DNA from 4 places in the Kitasatospora sp. NPDC004615 genome. Region 1 is predicted to be linked to each of the others. Evidence: riboswitches for the same ligand, from Rfam matches in the RefSeq annotation. Region 1 holds a riboswitch; each other region holds the start of a gene.
The links. Region 1 has a riboswitch for cobalamin ahead of ACFYS8_RS08160 (ribonucleoside-diphosphate reductase subunit alpha). Riboswitches for the same ligand answer to the same signal wherever they lie in the genome.

Region 2: another riboswitch for cobalamin. It lies ahead of ACFYS8_RS01335 (acyl-CoA thioesterase); the one in region 1 lies ahead of ACFYS8_RS08160 (ribonucleoside-diphosphate reductase subunit alpha).
Region 3: another riboswitch for cobalamin. It lies ahead of cobN (cobaltochelatase subunit CobN); the one in region 1 lies ahead of ACFYS8_RS08160 (ribonucleoside-diphosphate reductase subunit alpha).
Region 4: another riboswitch for cobalamin. It lies ahead of metE (5-methyltetrahydropteroyltriglutamate--homocysteine S-methyltransferase); the one in region 1 lies ahead of ACFYS8_RS08160 (ribonucleoside-diphosphate reductase subunit alpha).

Annotation. Positions count from the first base shown of each region.
Region 1 covers NZ_JBIALQ010000002.1:278,926-282,279, reverse strand. The annotation lists gene ACFYS8_RS08160 (ribonucleoside-diphosphate reductase subunit alpha) at 1-1,389, opposite strand, end outside; cobalamin riboswitch at 1,562-1,694, opposite strand; gene ACFYS8_RS08155 (GNAT family N-acetyltransferase) at 1,804-2,298, opposite strand; gene ACFYS8_RS08150 (helix-turn-helix domain-containing protein) at 2,568-3,354, shown strand, end outside.
Region 2 covers NZ_JBIALQ010000001.1:286,994-290,347, reverse strand. The annotation lists gene ACFYS8_RS01345 (MFS transporter) at 1-86, shown strand, start outside; gene ACFYS8_RS01340 (sulfurtransferase TusA family protein) at 83-364, shown strand; cobalamin riboswitch at 1,250-1,394, shown strand; gene ACFYS8_RS01335 (acyl-CoA thioesterase) at 1,461-1,907, shown strand; gene ACFYS8_RS01330 (putative Ig domain-containing protein) at 2,186-3,354, shown strand, end outside.
Region 3 covers NZ_JBIALQ010000001.1:366,252-369,605, reverse strand. The annotation lists gene cobN (cobaltochelatase subunit CobN) at 1-1,148, opposite strand, end outside; cobalamin riboswitch at 1,423-1,561, opposite strand; gene ACFYS8_RS01705 (hypothetical protein) at 1,725-3,354, shown strand, end outside.
Region 4 covers NZ_JBIALQ010000004.1:24,646-27,999, forward strand. The annotation lists gene metE (5-methyltetrahydropteroyltriglutamate--homocysteine S-methyltransferase) at 1-1,232, opposite strand, end outside; cobalamin riboswitch at 1,381-1,603, opposite strand; gene cobF (precorrin-6A synthase (deacetylating)) at 1,666-2,427, opposite strand; gene ACFYS8_RS15000 (hypothetical protein) at 2,709-3,354, shown strand, end outside.

The sequences.
Region 1 (3,354 bases):
GGCGACGTGCGCGCCCAGGTTGACCGAGCCCAGGTTGCAGACCGCGGTCTCGGAGTCGTCGGTGACCTCCAGGATCTCGGTGCACAGGTTCGAGGAGTGCACCGTGCGGCCCGGCAGCGCGGTCTGGTTGGCGGCGCGGTTGGAGGCGTCCTTGAAGGTCATCCAGCCGTTGCCGGTCTGCGCCAGGGTGCGCATCATCCGGGCGTACAGCGTCTGCGCCGGGATGGTGCGGACGGCCTTGCCGGCCAGTTCGGCCTTGCGGTAGGCCTCGTCGAAGTCGGCGCCCCACAGGTCGACCAGCTCGGGGACGTCCGCCGGGGAGAACAGCGACCAGTCCTCGTTGGCGTTCACGCGGCGCATGAACTCGTCCGGGATCCAGTGCGCCAGGTTCAGGTTGTGGGTGCGGCGGGCCTCTTCGCCGGTGTTGTCGCGGAGCTCCAGGAACTCCTCGATGTCGGCGTGCCAGGTCTCCAGGTACACGCAGGCCGCGCCCTTGCGCCGTCCGCCCTGGTTGACCGCCGCCACGGAGGAGTCCAGGGTGCGCAGGAACGGGACGATGCCGTTCGACTTGCCGTTGGTGCCGCGGATCAGCGAGCCGCGGGAGCGGATCCGGGAGTAGGACAGGCCGATGCCGCCGGCGTGCTTGGACAGCCGGGCGATCTGCGCGTAGCGGTTGTAGATCGAGTCCAGGTTGTCCAGCGGCGAGTCCAGCAGGTAGCAGGAGGACATCTGCGGGTGCCGGGTGCCGGAGTTGAACAGCGTCGGGGAGCTGGTCAGGTACTCCAGGCGGCTCATCAGCTTGTAGAGCTCGGCCACCTCCAGCACCGACTGCTCGGAGTTGCCGACCGCCAGGCCCGCCGCCACGCGCAGCAGGAAGTGCTGCGGGGTCTCGACCACCTTGCGGGTGATCGGGTGGCGCAGCAGGTAGCGGGACTGCACGGTGCGCAGGCCGAAGTACTCGAAGCGGTCGTCGCCGGCGGCGTCGATCAGCGAGTCGAACAGCGCGGTGTGGGCGGCGACGAACTCGGCGGTCGCGTCGCCGATCAGGCCCTCGGCGTGGCCGACGGCGATCGAGGCGGAGAACGAGGTGACGCCCTGGGTGGCGGCCTCGTCGGCGATCTCCATCGCCAGCAGGCGGGCGGCCAGCTTCGAGTACTGCGGGTCCTCGGCGATCATCGACGCGGCGGCCTCCACGGCCAGCCCGCGCAGCTCGGCGAAGTCCGAGCCGGCGTGGCGGCCGCGCAGCGCGGCGGCGGCGACGTGGCCGGGGTCCACCTGGGGGAGGTCGGTGCTGCGGTCGGTGAGCAGCCGAAGCAGTGCCGCACCGGGGTCGGTGAAGGCGTCGGCGGAAGCCTGGGACGGCAGGGTGACTGAGGCGGCGACGGTCAAGGCGCACTCTCTCCTGTGGCGGCGGCGGACGTGGCTCAAGGTGTCCGGTGGCGCGCGTGCGGCAGGGGAGGACGGCACGCCGAAAACGCTTGATCGGCGCGCGAAAGACCCACCCCCGGCCCGCCCGCGAGGCCGGACGGCAAAACAGTGCTGCATGGCGTCTGCGGGGATGCCGTGTCGCACACCGTCGGTCAGGTCCTCGGACTGCGCGGGCGTTGCTACAGCCCGCTCACCGTTGCGGGGCAGTCCCGGATTCGCACCGGGTTCCCCTGCTTCGACAGCGAGGTCGAGCATACATGTTGTGGCGGCTGGAGCTGGCGGCACCAGATGTAGTAGCGCGTGTCGCGTTGGAGGTGCCGCGCGTAGACAACGGAAACCGCGCCGGAGCCGCCTCGGAACGGCCGCAGAACCGCCTCAGAACCGCATCGTGTAGACCATCAGGTCCACGCCCGGGGCCGCCTCCCAGTCCCGTCCGGGGGTGCGGAGGAAGCCCAGAGCATCGTAGATCCGGTGCGCCGCGGTCATCTCCGGCCGGGTGGAGAACGCCATCCCGGCCAGTCCCAGTTCCCGGCTGCGGTCCATCGCCGCGCGGACCAGCGCCCGTCCGACGCCGCGCCCGCGGGCGGCCGCGCCGACCGCCAGCATCCGGATCTCGCCCTCGTCTGGGAGCGCGACGTCCGCCCAGGGGGTGCCGCCTGCGGCGAACGTCACGCAGCCGAGGACCGTCCCGTCGCCGTCGACGGCGACCAGCAGCTCGGCCTCCCGGTTGCGGCGTGCGGTGTCCCTCAGCAGTTCGACGTAGCCGGACGCGGGGTCGGTGTGGCCGTCGCCGACGAAGGCTTCGATGCTGACCTCCCCGGCTCCGGCGAGGTCGTGGTCGAGGGCGCGGCGGACGATCGGGGAGTGCATCCGGACAGTGTGCCGGACCGCGTCCGGCGCGGGTCGGCCAGGTCCGGGTCGAAGGGGTAGCCGGTCGGGCGGTGCCGTTCGGGCCGGCCCGGGCGGCCGTTGCGGTTCAGGTCCCGGCCGACCAGAACGCCGAGGAGTCCGAAGCTGCCGATGAGGCCCAGCAGGGCGAGCGCGGAGGTCATGGCCCCACTCTCCGCGCCGCCGCACCCCGTCACGAGTGGCAGGAACGCAGCATTGCCACGAAATCCTGCCACTGCCATGCTGGACGGATGCTGAGGAACGTCGCGGTGATCGTGCTGGAGGAGATCCACCCCTTCGAACTGGGCGTGGCCTGCGAGGTGTTCGGCCTGGACCGCAGCGACACCGGCCTGCCGGTGTACGAGTTCGGCCTGGTCGGCGACCGGCCCGGCCCGATGCGCACGCACGCCGGCTTCGACGTCCACGTGCCGTACGGCCCGGAGCGGCTCGCCGAGGCGGACCTGGTGATCGCCACCGCCACCGGCATCCGCGACCACTACCCCGAGGCGCTCTGCGAGGCCCTGCGGGCCGCCCACGCGCGCGGCGCCCATACGCTGTCGATCTGCTCCGGCAGCTTCCTGCTCGGCGCCGCCGGCCTGCTCGACGGCCGCCGCAGCACCACCCACTGGCGGTACGCCGACGTGCTGGCCGAGCGCTTCCCGCTGACCACCGTCGAACCCGACGTGCTGTACGTGGACGACGACCCGGTGATCACCTCGGCCGGCACCGCCGCCGGCATCGACGCCTGCCTGCACCTGGTGCGCAAGGTGCAGGGCGCCGAGGTGGCCCGGGAGATCGCCCGCCGGATGGTGGTCGCCCCGCACCGCGACGGCGGGCAGGCGCAGTTCGTCACCCGCCCGCTGCCCGAGGGCGACGGCGAGTCACTGGCCGGGACGCTGGAGTGGATGCGCCACCGCCTCGACCGGGAGACCAGCGTGGACGACCTCGCCCGGCACGCCCACATGTCCCCGCGCACCTTCGCCCGGCGCTTCCAGCAGGAGACCGGCACCACCCCGCACCGCTGGCTGACCGGCCAGC
Region 2 (3,354 bases), on a different contig from region 1:
ACCCCGTCCTCGCCTTCGGCGGCGGCCTGCTCGCCCTGCTGATCCTCCCCGCCCTCGCCACCGCCGCCACCCGGGCCAAGCGATGACCGACCACCAGACGCCCCAACTCACCGTCGACGGACGCGGATTGCTCTGCGTCACCCTGCTGCTGCGCCTGCGCGCCGCCATCGCCGACGCCCCCGCCGGCACCATCGTCCACGTCCACGCCACCGACCCCGCCGCCCCCCTCGACCTCCCCGCCTGGTGCCACCTCACCGGCCACCACTACCTCGGCCCCATCTCCGCCGAGACCTACGCCCTCCGCCTGACCGCCACCCCCACCCCCACCCGCCCCGACGCCCCATGGCACCGCCCGGCGGACTGACGCCCCTCCGGGCGGACGCCGGGCGGTCCCGCCGCTGCCGAGCCCCGCGCGCTGCGCCCGGCCGCGGACCCGTCCCTCACCCGCGCCGGACGGCCCGTGGCACCGCCCGCCGGACTGACCCCCTCCGGGCGGACGCCGGGCGGTCCCGCCGCTGCCGAGTCCTGTGCGCCGCGCCCGACCCGCGCCGACGCCCCGTGGCGCCCCCGGCGGACTGATGCCTCTGGGGTGGAGCGCCTCGCGGTCGTGTTGCTGCCGGGTTCGTTTGTGCCGCGCCTGGTGGACTGACGTCACTCCACGCGGAGCGCCCTGCGGTCGCGTCGCTGCCGAGCCGTTCGCGCTGCGCCCGGCAGCCGATCCGCCCCCCGGCCCGTGCCGACGTCCCGTGGCACCGCCCGGCGGACGTACACCCCTCCGGGCGGGCGCAGGGCAGAGCGCCTCGCGTGACCTCCCCGCCGGTCACGGCTACTTCGTTCCCGTCGCCGTCGAGGCCTTCGCGCCTGTCCATCGACCCGCCCCCACCCGCCCCGACGCCTGCGCCGACGCCCACCCCGACGCCTGCGCCGACGCCCGCGCCGACGCCCGTGACATCGCCCGGCGGACCCGGTCCCGTCGCCGTCGAGGCCGTCGCGCTGCGCCGGCCGCCGGTCCGACCCTCACCCGCCCGACGCGTCGTGGCTGCCCGGCGAACTGACCCCCTCGGGGGCGCGACCTTCCCACCGGTCGCCCCCGCCCCTCCGCCGCCCCGCCGTCGAAGTCGGCCCCGACGCCCCGCGGGCCGACAGCTCCCAGGCCTCCCGGCCGGAGGGCGGACTGAGCACCTCGGATGGGGATATAGGCTGGTCGGGCAGCGGTTCGCCCCCGTCCGAGCCAGGGCTGGAGCGTCGCAAGAGGGAACCTGGTGCGAGTCCAGGACTGCCTCGCAGCGGTGAGCGGGAACGACCGCCGTCACATGCACTGGGCCCGACCGGTCCGGGAAGCGACGGCCAGTAGACAGGCCCTCCTGGGGAGATGCCCGCGAGTCCGAAGACCTGCCGCCGCCCGCGGTGCCCACCGGTGCCGCGGATCGTCCAGCCGCGACTCGCGAAGGAGAGTTGACGTGGCAGATCAGACCGTGGCACCTGTGGTGTCCGCCGCAAAGCCCGCAAAGCCCGCACAGGTGTCCCGGGTGACGCTCGCGCACATCATGAGTGAGCACGACACCAACCTGTACGGCACCATCCACGGCGGCGTGGTGATGAAGCTCATCGACGACGCCGCCGCCGCGGCCGCCGCCCGGCACGCGGAGGGTCCGGCCGTCACCGCCGCGGTGGACGGCATGGCGTTCCTGGCCCCGGTCCGGGCCGGTGACCTGCTCACCGCGCACGCGGAGCTGGAGCGGGCGGGGCGTACCTCGATGACCGTCCATGTCACCGTCACGGCCGAGCGCTGGAACGCCACGGGGCCGGTCACCCGGGTCGCCACCGGCCGGCTCACGTTCGTCGCCATCGACGCCGACAGCCACCCGCGTCCCGTCCCGGCCCTGCTGGAACCCGCGGCTGCCTGACGCGGCGCCACCGTCCGTGCTGGAACCCGCGGCCGCCTGACGCGGCGCCACCGTCCGTGAGCCCGGAATGCCGTCCCACCTGGCGTTCCGGGCTCATGGCTGTCGCCGCCGCAAGGTGATCACCCTCACGTAGGGACAAACCGCACCATTGCGGACGGCGTGTGATCGACATGTTCCGTTCAAGCTCCGATTACCCCACCATGGCAGCGTGTGCCCGCCTACGCGCGTAGCGCACCGCACCACACCCCATGGTTCCTGTGGTCCTAGGAGATTGACAGATGATCAGAACGTGGAAGGCCGCCCGCCCGCTGGCCCTCGCCGCCGCCGCACTGGTGGTCGCCGCCGGCGCGAGCGCCGTCCCGCAGCACGCCACCGCGGCCACCCCCAAGAACGCCGCCGCGGCCGCCACCGGCACCCCGAAGCGGGTGCTGTTCGACAACACCAAGGCGGAGACCGCGGGCAACGCGGACTGGATCATCTCCACCAGCCAGCCCGACCCGCTGGCGCAGAACGCCAACCCGACCAGCGAGACCAGCTGGACCGGCGCCATCTCGGCCTGGGGCGTGGCGCTGCAGAAGACCGGCAACTACAGCCTGAAGACGCTGCCCGCCGGCAACACCATCACCTACGGCACCGGCGGCGCGCTCGACCTCGCCAACTTCGACGAGTTCGTGATCCCCGAGCCCAACATCCGCCTCAGCGCGGCCGAGAAGACCGCCGTGATGACGTTCGTGCAGAACGGCGGCGGCCTGTTCCTGATCTCGGACCACACCCAGAGCGACCGCAACAACGACGGCTGGGACTCCCCGGCCATCATCAACGACCTGCTGACCAGCAACGGCGTCAACAACAACGACCCGTTCGGCTTCTCCGTCGACCTCCTGAACATCACCACCGACAACCCGCGGGCGATCTCCTCCGCCACCGACCCGGTGATCAACGGGCCGTTCGGGACCGTCACCGGCTCGATCATCCGCAACGGCACCACCTTCACCCTGAAGCCCGCCGACAACCCGAACGTCAAGGGCCTGGTCTACCGCACCGGTTACAGCGGCAACACCGGTGCGGCGTTCGTCACTTCGACGTTCGGCAAGGGCCGGGTGGCGATCTGGGGCGACTCCTCGCCGATCGACGACGGCACCGGCCAGCCCGGCAACACCCTCTACAACGGGTGGAACGACCCGGCCGGCACCGACGCCGCGCTCGCCCTCAACGCCACCGACTGGCTCGCCCAGGGCGGCGGCTCCGGCGGCAACACCGGCTCGGTCTCGCTGACCAACCCGGGCGCCCGCACCGCCACCGTCGGCACCGCGACCAGCCTCCAGCTGTCCGCCACCGACACCGCCGGCGGCACGCTGTCCTACGCGGCCACCGGCCTGCCCGCCGGACTGACCGTCAACCCGGCCACCGGCCTGATCAGCGGCACGCCCACCACCGCCGGCACCAG
Region 3 (3,354 bases), on a different contig from region 1:
CCGGTCCCGGTGTCCAGACCCGGCAGGCTGTCGCCCAGGTCCATGCCCTCCGCGCGCAGCCGCTCCAACAGCCGGATCGCCGAGGCCGGGGTGTCCAGGCCGACCGCGTTGCCGACCCGCGCATGCTTGGTCGGATAAGCGGACAGAACGAGGGCGAGGCGCCGCTCGGACGCCGGAGTGTGCCGCAGCCGCGCATGCCGCACCGCGATCCCGGCGACCCGCGACGCACGCTCCGGGTCCGCTGCGTACACCGTAAGCCCGTCCTCGTCGACCTCCTTGAACGAGAACGGAACAGTGATCAGCCGACCGTCGAACTCCGGCACCGCCACCTGCGTCGCCGTGTCCAACGGAGACAGCCCGTCGTCACTGCCCGCCCACTGCGCCCGCGACCAGGTCAGGCAAAGCGCCTGCAGGATCGGCCGGTCCAACGCCGCCAACTCCCCGGCGTCCCAAGCCTCTTCGTCCCCACCCGCCTGCGCGTCGGCCGGCCGGGTGCCGCCCGCCGCCAGCACCGTCGTCACGATCACGTCGGCCGCGCCCAGCTCCGCCAGCAGCTCCGGCTCCGCACCGCGCAGCGACGCGCAGAAGTACGCGCGGGCCTGCGCACCCTCGTCCTCGATCGCCCGGCAGAGCGTCTCCACGAACGCCGTGTTGCCGCTCATGTGGTGCGCCCGGTAGTACAGCACCGCGACGGAAGGGCCCTCCGAGGTGCGGGCGGTGCGCTCCAGCGGACCCCAGGACGGGGCCGAGGCCGGCGGCGCGAACCCGTGACCTGTCAGCAGCACCGTGTCCGACAGGAACGCACCCAGCTCCGCCAGGTTCTCCGGACCACCGTGCGCCAAGTACGCGTGCGCCTCCGCCGCGATGCCCGCCGGCACCGTCGACAACTCCATCAACTGCGCGTCCGGCGCCTGCTCACCCGTCAGCACCACCACCGGACGCGGCCCCGCGAGCAGCACGTCCAGCCCCTCCTGCCAGGCCCGACGCCCACCCAGCAGCCGCACCACCACCAGCTCCGCACCCTCCAGCAGGGCAGGCAGCTCGGCGGGATCCAGGCGTGCCGGATTGCCCCAACGGAACCGCACCGGCCCGCTCGACGCCCGGGCACTCAGCAGGTCCGTGTCCGACGTGGACAGCAACAGGATCATGCGAAAGCCCTCCCGGGCATCTCGAACAGCGCGGACAACCCGGTCAACCCGGTCAACCCGGTGGTGGGAGCACAGGTGCGATCGAGGACGCGGAACGGTCCGACGGGCGGCGCGATGGACAGCCCGGTGGACGTCGCAACGGACGGCCCGGGGGACGTCGCAACGGACGACGGCCCGGTGGATGCCCAGGTGGGGACAGAGCCCACAGGCACCCGCCGGGATGCGGGCATGCGGCAGCGCATGGCACGGACCTTCCTCGGGGTCCTCGCCCCGGGCAGTGGAGGACGGCCGGAGTTCCTGGCTCCCACGGCTCACTGAGCCGCGGTCACAGTGGCGGGACCGCACCGGATTCTCACCGGACTTCCTCCGCTGTGCCGTCGCTGGCAGCGGACACCCCGAGAGGTGCCCGCCCAGCATCGTACGGGTTGATGGCCCGTCGGCGGGAGTGTGACCTGCGACGCCCCACCGGTTCCGCCCCCGGGAACCCGTGCCGACCTGGGGATTTGACCCTGGCGCGGGACCTTCGGGCGAGCTCCGGGCGAGCTCCGGGCGACGGTTGGGGCTGCCACTCGGGTGGTGGCCGGGCTGGTGGCCGGGCTGCTGGTCGGGGCGGTGGTCGGGGTGGTGGTCGGGGCGGTGGCGCGAATCGCGGCCATGGGTATGCTCGCCGCCATGCCACCCACACCCGACGCCCTTGCGGCACCCTTCGTCGGGCCCGACCGAGGCCGCGCCGACGCCTGCCCCGGCGCGCTCCGCCTGCACCCCGCCGAGGACGGCCAACTCGCACGACTCCGCCTCCCCGGCGGGTACTTGACGTACCATCAGCTACTCGCCCTGGCCGACGCGGCCGACGCGCTGGGCGACGGCGAAGTCGAGATCACCTCCCGCGGCAACCTCCAGCTGCGCGGCCTGCGCGAACAGTGCGCCACCGACCTCGCCGAACGGCTCCGCTCCGTCGGCCTGTTGCCCTCCGACACCCACGAACGCGTCCGCAACATCGCCGCCTCCCCGCTCGCCGGCCTCGACGGCCGCGGCGCCCAGGGCGTCGATCTCCCGTACTGGGTGCGAGAGTTGGACGCCGCCCTGTGCGCCGCACCCTGGGCCGCCCGACTCTCCGGCAAGTTCCTGTTCGCCCTCGACGACGGCCGCGGCGACACCGCCGCCCTTGACGCCGATGTGACCTTGATCGCAATAGGCGACGGCCGCGCCCTGCTGCGCCTCGGCCGCGCCGACCACGCCTCCACCGTCGACCACCCCGTCCCCGCCGCCCTCGACGCCGCCCGCCACTTCCTCGACCTGGCCGCCGGCCGTGCCTGGCACCTGCGCGAAGTGCAGTCCGAACTGCCCGCCGGCGACGTGCCGCTGCCGCGATTCACGGGGGAGCGACCGGTGCTGGGTGCGATCCCCGGCGGTGGCGGTGGCGGTGGCGGTGGTGGCGGTGGTGGTGGCGGTGGCGGTGGCGGTGGCGGTGGTGGCGGTGGTGGTGGCGGTGGCGGGGTGTCGGTCGGGCTGCGGTTCGGCCGTGCGACCAGTGCGCAGTGGCGACTGCTGGCGGACGCGCTGGCGTCGGGAGGGGAGGGGTGCGGCGGCGACGCGAGCGGCGGCGGCGGCGCGAGCGTGCGGCTCACGCCGTGGCGGGGCGTCGTGGTGCCCGGAGCCGGTGCCGACTGGTTGCCACGCCTCGCCGACGCGGGCTTCCGGGTCGAGTCCGGCGGCCCCTGGGAGGGCGTCAGCGCCTGCACCGGTCTGCCCGGTTGCGGGAAAGCGCTTGCCGACGTTCGTGCGCAGGCCGTGCGCGCGATAGCCGCCGTTCCTGCTGTGGGGCTGCCCGTCCACTGGTCCGGGTGCGAACGGCGCTGCGGACACCCGGCCGGTCGCTGGGTCGACGTGCTGGCCACCGCGACCGGATACCGGGTCGCCGTGGACGGGCGGGCCCGCGAGGTCGGTCGGGGTGCGGGGGGTGGCGGCGCCGAGATTGTCCGTGCGGGTATCGGGTCCGGTGGGAGGGGGGTCGCGGGGGGTGGCGCCGAGGAGAACATCTATGCGGAGATAATCCGTGCAGGGATCAACTCGGCGGGCTGCAACACCGGCGACAAAAACAGAACCCAAAACGACAGAACCGGGCAGAACGGCACCGGGCAGAACGGCACCGGGCAGAACGGCACCGGGCAGAACGGCGCCGGGCGCAACAGCGCCGAGAACCACA
Region 4 (3,354 bases), on a different contig from region 1:
ACGGCGGCGGCGCGGGCCCGGACGGCCGGGTCGCGGGTGATCGGGGATGCCGCGCGGGACGCCAAGTCGGCCCGGTTGGCGGCGAGTTGGGAGACAATGGCGGAGGTCCCCTCGCGCAGGGCGCGGGCCAGCAGGGCCGTCTCGGCGGCCTTCTGCCGGGCGAACGCCAGCCAGCGGCCGATCTGCTGGTCCAGGTCGCGCTCGGCGACCACGTCCAGTGGGACGTGCAGCAGCGAGCAGGACGGGGCGACGTCCACCCGGTCGGCGAGGCCGAGCAGGGTGGCGAGGGTGGCCAGCGATTTCTCCAGGTCGTTGATCCACACGTTGCGGCCGTCCACCACGCCCGCGACCAGCCGCTTGCCAGGCAGGCCGCCGACCGCGGCGAGATCGGCGAGGTTGCCGGCGGCCGGTCCGGTGAAGTCCAGCGCCAGACCCTCGACCGGGGATTCGGCAAGTACCGGCAGGGCCTCGCCGAGGCGGTCGAAGTACGAGGCGACCAGCAGTTTCGGACGGTCCGTCAGCGTGCCGAGGTCGCGGAACGCGCGGGCGGCGGCGTCCAGTTCGGCCGGGGTGCGGTCCTGGACGAGCGCCGGTTCGTCCAGTTGGGCCCATCCGGCGCCGGCGGCCCGCAGGTCGGCCAGCAGTTCGGCGTATACCGGCAGCAGCCGGTCCAGCAGGGTGAGCGGCTCGAAACCGTTCGGGGTTCCGGGCGCGGCCTTGGCGAGCAGCAGGTAGCTGACCGGGCCGAGCAGCACCGGGCGGGCCCGGTAGCCCTGGCCGAGTGCCTCGCGGAGCTCGCCGACCTGCTTGGCGGAGTTCGCGACGAACACCGTGTCCGGCCCCAACTCCGGTACCAGATAGTGGTAGTTGGTGTCGAACCACTTGGTCATTTCGAGCGGCGCGAGTTCCTGGGTGCCGCGCGCCATGGCGAAGTAGCCGGCGAGCGGGTCGGCGTCCACCGCGGCCCGGTGCCGGGGCGGGATCGCACCGACGGCGACGGTGGTGTCCAGCACGTGGTCGTACAGCGAGAAGTCGCCGGTGGGGACTTCGGTGATGCCGGCGCCGGCCAGTTGACGCCAGTTGGCACAGCGCAGTTCGGCGGCGGCGGCGAGCAGCGCGTCAGCGGTGACGTTGCCCTTCCAGTAGCCCTCGACGGCCTTCTTCAGTTCCCGGTCGGCGCCCTGACGGGGGTAGCCGTGGACAGTTGCCGCGGCTGTGGACCTCGTGGTCAAGGGGACTCTCCTTCGCGAGCCTCGAACCTGGGTCCGACGACACCGCGGAAAGCGAAGGCCCGCGAGTCGTGCTGCGCTGTCAACTGCGCCTGCCCGAGCGATGGTTGGCCGACCCGCCCACGAGGTCACCGGAGGGCCGGGAGCGAGCGGTCGCACCCGGGCAACGGGCAGGTCTTCGGACTCGTGGGCCCCGCCCGGGCCGACGCCCGGACACCTACTGGCCGTCGCTTCCCGGGCCCGTCCGGACCCAGTGCGTATGACGGCGGTCGTTCCCACTCACCGCTGCGGGGCAGTCCCGGATTCCCACCGGGTTCCCTCTTACGACGCGCCTGCCCAGAGGCAGTGCGCGAACCAGTTGCGCGATCAGTCTAGAACGAGGCGGACGGGTGGGGGAGTTGGGCTCCGCACCCGTCCGCTCGATGGGTGTGCGGGGTCAGTCCTCGGTGCGGCGCAGCAGGTAGCTGTCCATGATCCAGCCCTTGCGTTCGCGCGCCTGCTCGCGCAACTCCGCGATCCGGTCCGCCTGTTCGGCGAGCGGACCGGAGGCCAGGATCTCGTCCTCGGTGCCCAGGTAGGCGCCGTAGTGGATGTGCACACCCGCCGGGTCGATCTTGGTGAACGCGGCCTGCCCGTCCAGCATCACCACCGCGTCCTCCGAGCCCGGCCCGAAGCCCTCGGCGGCGAGGCGGCGCCCCGTGGTGATCCGCGCCGGCCGCGCGGTGCGGGTCAGGGTGGTGCGGTGGCGGGCGGCCAGGACCGAGATGCTGCTGATGCCGGGGATGACGGTGTACTCGAACTCGGTGCGGCCGCGCGCCAGGATCCGGTCCAGCACGGCGGTCACGCTGTCGTACAGCGCCGGGTCGCCCCAGACCAGCAGGGCACCGGTCTCGCCGTCCGCCAGCTCCTCCATCACCGCCTGCTCGACCAGATCGGCCCGCCGCTCCCGCCACTCCTCGACGGCCTCCCGGTACGCGGCCGTGCTCCGATCGCGCGCGGGGTCGATCAACTCGACCACCCGGTGCCCGGGCCGCCCGTGCTCGGCGATCATCTGTCGCCGCAACCGGATCAGGTCCTGGCGCTCCTCGGGCTTGTCCAGGAGCAGGAACGCATCCGTGCGGCCGATCGCCTTGACCGCCTCCAGAGTGAGGTGGTCGGGATCGCCCGCGCCGATGCCGATGACGAGAAGGGTACGCATGACGCCGATTCTGCCTGGTCCCTCCCGCGCAGCCGCAGGTGGGAGGCACGTTGGGGAACGGATGCTCCGTCAACCAGCTGCCGCCTTCGAACCCGGCCGGGTGTCGTCCTTCCGCGGGGGCCGATCCCCAGGGGCGCGGTGGACCAGGGCGGTGCAGGGGTGGGCGAACGGTTTTCGGCCCCGATCCGGCGGTAACGCCGCAGGTGGGACGCGGTCTGTTCACGGACCCGGCGGCCTGCCAGGCTCACCGCGCCGGACACCGACCAGGAGGGGCAACGGAGATGACAGGACTTCGGCAGACACTGACCAGATGGATCGCGGTGATGGCCGTCCTGCTGGGCGCCGTCACGCTTGTGAGCGCGCCGACGGCGCAGGCCGCTCCGGCAGTGGCGCAGGGAGCGACGACCACCATCTGCGGGTACACCCCCGTCCCCGCAGGCTGGGTGATCACCAGCGAGAACTGGGCCGGGTGCAGCGGCTACGGGCTGTTCACCATCACGGAGTTGGGCGACGCCACCACCATCCAGGCCTGCTCCAACTCGCCCGTCCCCGACCACTGGGTGATCACGGCGATGCAGACCGGCCCGACCTGCGGCAGCAGTTACCCGCTGTACTCGCTGCTGAAGGTCACCACCCAGACCACGCTCCAGGACTGCGCCCAGTCCGCGATCCTCCCCGGCTGGGTGATCACCGCGGTCCAGACCGTCTCGCCCGCCTGCGGCACCTACGGGACGTACACCGTGACGCTGATCCCGCCCACGGCGACCTCGTACCAGGCCTGCGCGATGTCGCCGATCCAGGACGGCTGGGTGATCACCTCCTCGCAGAACGGCGCCGGCTGCGGCAACTACCCGCAGTACTCCCTGCTGAAGGTCACCACCCAGACCACGCTCCAGGACTGCGGCCAGTCCGCGATCCTCCCCGGCT